DNA from 2 places in the Streptomyces roseofulvus genome. Region 2 is predicted to be linked to the other one. Evidence: riboswitches for the same ligand, from Rfam matches in the RefSeq annotation. Region 2 holds a riboswitch; the other holds the start of a gene.
What was found. A riboswitch is a leader RNA that binds a small molecule or an ion and turns the genes downstream of it on or off. The one in region 2 is predicted to bind S-adenosylmethionine.
Positions count from the first base shown of each region.

Region 1: it holds a riboswitch for S-adenosylmethionine, as region 2 does, so the genes downstream of both, ABFY03_RS10895 (aminotransferase class V-fold PLP-dependent enzyme) here and thrC (threonine synthase) in region 2, are expected to answer to the same signal.

Region 1 is NZ_BAAAWE010000001.1:2,361,170-2,363,552, reverse strand. Features, by position in the region: gene trpD (anthranilate phosphoribosyltransferase) at 1-680, shown strand, start outside; SAM riboswitch class IV at 766-882, shown strand; gene ABFY03_RS10895 (aminotransferase class V-fold PLP-dependent enzyme) at 1,088-2,383, shown strand, end outside.
Region 2 is NZ_BAAAWE010000001.1:4,554,886-4,557,268, reverse strand. Features, by position in the region: gene thrC (threonine synthase) at 1-1,266, opposite strand, end outside; SAM riboswitch class I at 1,284-1,426, opposite strand; gene ABFY03_RS20995 (glucosyl-3-phosphoglycerate synthase) at 1,548-2,383, shown strand, end outside.

The DNA.
Region 1 (2,383 bases), 2.2 Mb from region 2:
CCTCCGCCTCCGGCTCCTCCGACGTCCTGGAGAAGCTCGGCATCAACCTCGGCCTCACCCCGCAGCGGGTCGCCGAGGTCGCCGAGGAGGCCGGCATCACCATCTGCTTCGCGGTGAGGTTCCACCCGTCGCTGCGGCACGTCGCGCCCGCCCGCGGCCAGCTCGGCATCCGCACCACCTTCAACGTGCTCGGCCCGCTCACCAACCCGGCCCGGGTGAAGGCGCAGGCCGTCGGCGTCGCCGACCCGAGGATGGCGCCGATCGTCGCCGGGGTGTTCGCCGAGCGCGGCAACTCCGCCCTGGTCTTCCGCGGCGACGACGGCCTGGACGAGCTGACGATCACCGGCACCTCCCGGGTCTGGGTGGTCCGCGACGGCTCCGTCCGCGAGGAGGTCTTCGACCCGAAGGACGTCGGGATCGCCTACGCCCCCCTGGAGGCGCTGCGCGGCGACGACGCCTCGTACAACGCCGACGTCGCCCGCCGGCTGCTGGCCGGCGAGACCGGTCCGGTACGGGACGCGGTGCTGCTCAACGCGGCGGCGGCGCTCACCGCCCTGGAGCCCGGCGAGGGCACCCTCGCGGAGCAGCTGCGGGCCGGGATGGCGCGGGCCGCCGCGTCGATCGACTCCGGCGCCGCCCGCGCGGCCCTCGACCGCTGGATCGCCGCCAGCAACGCCTGAGTTCCGCCGCGCGGTCCGCGCGACCCCGTTCCGGAATGCGGACGGGGTTGCGCGGACCGCGAGCGGTGGCATACGTTCGGCGACAGGTCATGAGTGACAGCCCTCAAGCCCCGGCTGGCTGTCCGGCAACCCTCCGTCCGTGGCGGGGTGCCCCGGGTGAAGACCAGGCCGTGGACAGCAAGGTCCTCGGCAAGCGCGGACCCCTGCGCCATCCCTGGGGTCCTGGTCCTCGAGGGAGCGGTCTCGTGAGCAAGCGAATGCGCTAGGGCCTCCGGCCCCTTTCCCACCTCCGTACGCCCCTTCCGTCGCGTACGTCGAGGTCGACACCCGTACGCGGTACGCCGTCTCGCGCTGCCCCCTGCGGGTCCTTCACGCCACTCGCGCCCGTCCCCCTGGGAGAAACCGCCATGCCCGCACGCCCGAACGCCGCCGCCACCGCCGTCGAGACCGCCCCCGCCGCCGAGTCCGACGCCTGCTGCACCGGCCCGCTGCCCGTCCTCGGCCGCGACGTCACCGTCCCGCTCGTCACCGGCGGCGAAGTCACCTACGCGGCCCTCGACTACGCGGCCAGCGCCCCCGCCCTCCAGCGGGTCTGGGACGACGTGGCCGCCTACGCCCCGTACTACGGCAGCGTCCACCGCGGCGCCGGCTACCTCTCCCAGCTCTCCACCGACCTCTTCGAGCAGAGCCGCGCCACCGTCGCCGACTTCCTCGACTGCCGCGACGGCGACCAGGTCGTCTTCACCCGCTCCACCACCGACTCGCTCAACCTGCTCGCCCAGGTGGTCCCCGCCGACTGCCAGGTCTTCGTCTTCGAGACCGAGCACCACGCCTCCCTGCTGCCCTGGCGGGACGCCCAGGTCACCTACCTCAACGCGCCCCGCACCCCCGCCCAGGCCGTCGAGACGCTGGAGCGGGCGCTCGCCGACCGTGACCCTCACGGTCCGGCCCTCGTCTGCGTCACCGGCGCCTCCAACGTGACCGGCGAGCTGTGGCCGGTGCGCGAGCTGGCCGCCGCCGCCCACGCGCACGGCGCCCGGATCGTCCTCGACGCCGCCCAGCTCGCCCCCCACCACCCGGTGTCCGTGAAGGACCTGGACGTCGACTGGGTCGCCTTCTCCGGGCACAAGCTGTACGCGCCCTTCGGCTCCGGCGTGCTCGCCGGCCGCGCCGACTGGCTCCAGGCCGCCGAGCCCTACCTGGCGGGCGGCGGCGCCTCCCGCACGGTGGCCCGCCGGGCCGACGGCGGCGTGGACGTCGAGTGGCACACCACCGCGGCCCGCCACGAGGCCGGCTCCCCGAACGTCATCGGCGTCTACTCCATCGCCTCCGCCTGCCGGGCGCTCACCGAGGCCGGCTTCGACACCCTCGTGGCCCGCGAGCGGTACCTCATCGAGAAGGTCCGCGAGGGGCTCGCCGCCGTGCCGGAGGTGAGGGTGCTCTCCCTGTTCGGGGACGACGCCCCGCGGGTCGGCGTCATCTCCTTCGTCGTCGACGGCTGGAACAGCTCGCACTTCGCCGCCGCCCTCTCCGCCGAGTACGGCATCGGCGTCCGCGACGGCCTCTTCTGCGCCCACCCGCTGGTCCGCACCCTGCTCGGCTCCGACGCCCAGGACCCGGGCGAGTGCGGCGCGCCCGAGCCGGCCGCCCCCGGTGAGCGGTCCCTCAACGCCATCCGGGTCAGCTTCGGCGCGGGTACGCCG
Region 2 (2,383 bases):
CGGGCGGATGGTGGCGGTCGCCTGAGAACTGTCGGCCACGGCGTCCAGGGTCTTGAGCCCGTCGCCGGTGTTGAGGACGACGGTGGTGAGGTTCGGGTCGATGACGCCGGCCTCGACGAGCTTGCGCGTCACGCCGACGGTCACGCCGCCCGCCGTCTCGGCGAAGACGCCCTCGGTCCGGGCGAGCAGCTTGATCGCGTCCACGATCTGCTCGTCGTTCACGTCCTCCACGGCGCCGCCGGTGCGGCGGGCGATGTCCAGGACGTACGGGCCGTCGGCCGGGTTGCCGATCGCGAGGGACTTGGCGATGGTGTTCGGCTTCTGCGGGCGGACCACGTCGTGGCCGGCCTTGAAGGCCGCTGACACCGGGGAGCAGCCCTCCGCCTGGGCGCCGAAGATCTTGTACGGCTTGTCCTCGACCAGGCCCAGCTTGATCAGCTCCTGGAGCCCCTTGTCGATCTTGGTGAGCTGGGAGCCGGAGGCGATCGGGATGACCAGCTGGTCGGGGATGACCCAGCCGAGCTGCTCGCAGATCTCGTACGCGAGCGTCTTGGAGCCCTCGCCGTAGTACGGACGCAGGTTGACGTTCACGAAGCCCCAGCCCTCGCCGAGCGGGTCGCCGATGAGCTCCGAGCAGAAGCGGTTGACGTCGTCGTAGTTGCCCTCGATGGCGACCAGGTCACCGCCGTAGACACCGGCCATGACGACCTTGCCCTGCTCCAGGTCGTGCGGGATGAAGACGCAGGAGCGGAAGCCGGCGCGGGCGGCGGCGGCGCCGACGGCGCCGGCCAGGTTGCCGGTGGAGGAGCAGGAGAGGGTGGTGAAGCCGAAGGCGCGGGCGGCCTCGATGGCCTGGGCGACGACCCGGTCCTTGAAGGAGTGCGTCGGGTTGCCGGAGTCGTCCTTGACGAAGAGCCTGCCGGGGGCGACGCCGATCTCGCGGGCCAGGTTGTCGGCCTTGACGAGCGGGGTCCAGCCGGGGTTCAGGTTCGGCTTCTCGGCGACGTCGGCCGGGACGGGCAGCAGGGGCGCGTACCGCCAGATGTTCGCGGGGCCGGCCTCGATCCGCTTCCGCAGCTCCTCGGGGTCGCCGGCCGGCAGGTCGTAGGCCACTTCGAGGGGGCCGAAACACAGCTCGCAGGCGAAGATCGGGCCGAGGGCGAAGACCTCGCCGCACTCGCGGCAGGAAAGCCCGGACGCGGGACCGAGGTCGACGGCGGGGGCGGCGTTGTCGGCAGCGGCGGGTGCGACAGTCTGTACAGCCATGGAGGCGAGGCCCTTTCTCCTCATCTTCCTCATGGCGCATTTCGCCATGAGACGGATTTGGCACCTTCCCTAGCCGGGGGCCTCGCTGGCGCAAGACAAACCGACTGGAGGGTTGCCGGGGCTTCAACGGGCCGTATCCCTCTGCCCCTCTGGATGAGCGGTATTCGATTGTGGGACGCGGGTGGGACCCCGACATGCATCGGGCCTCCGCGTTGTTCAAGACTGTAACCGAAGGCTTCGAAGGTGGAGACGGTCGTCCGATCCGCGAGATGGAGATCACGTTGCTGGAAGAAGTGGAGCGCTGGCTGACCCGGCGGTCCTGGTCCGTGTCCGACCGCCCCCTGGAACGGGTGCTCGCCGCCAAGCGGGGGACGAAGGTCAGCGTGGTGCTGCCCGCGCTGAACGAGGAGGCGACCGTCGGGGACATCGTCAGCGTGATCCGGCGCGAGCTGATGACCGAGGCGGTGCCGCTGGTCGACGAGCTGGTGGTGATCGACTCGGGCTCCACGGACCGCACGGCCGAGGTCGCGGCCGCGGCCGGCGCACGGGTGGTCGCGCGGGACGACGTACTCCCCCGCATCCCGGCCGTCCCGGGCAAGGGCGAGGTCCTGTGGCGCTCACTCATGGTGACGAGCGGGGACGTGGTCTGCTTCGTCGACGCGGACCTGAGGGACTTCTCCGCGGACTTCGTCACGGGGATCGTGGGCCCGCTGCTCACCGACCCGGACGTGGACTTCGTGAAGGCGATGTACGACCGCCCCTTCGCCGGCACCCCTGGTCAGGGCGGCCGGGTGACGGAGCTGGTGGCGCGCCCGCTGCTCAATCTGCACTGGCCGCGGCTGGCCGGCTTCGTGCAGCCGCTGGGCGGCGAGTACGCGGCACGCCGCTCGCTGCTCGAACGGCTGCCCTTCCCCGTCGGTTACGGAGTGGAGCTGGGCCTCCTCGTCGACGCGCTGCACACGGTGGGCCTGGACGCGCTCGCGCAGGTGGACGTGGGGGTCCGCAAGCACCGGCACCAGGACGGCCAGGCGCTGGGCCGGATGGCGGCGGCGATCTACCGGACGGCGCAGCTGCGGCTCTCCCGGGGCCATCTCGTGCGCCCGCAGCTGACGCAGTT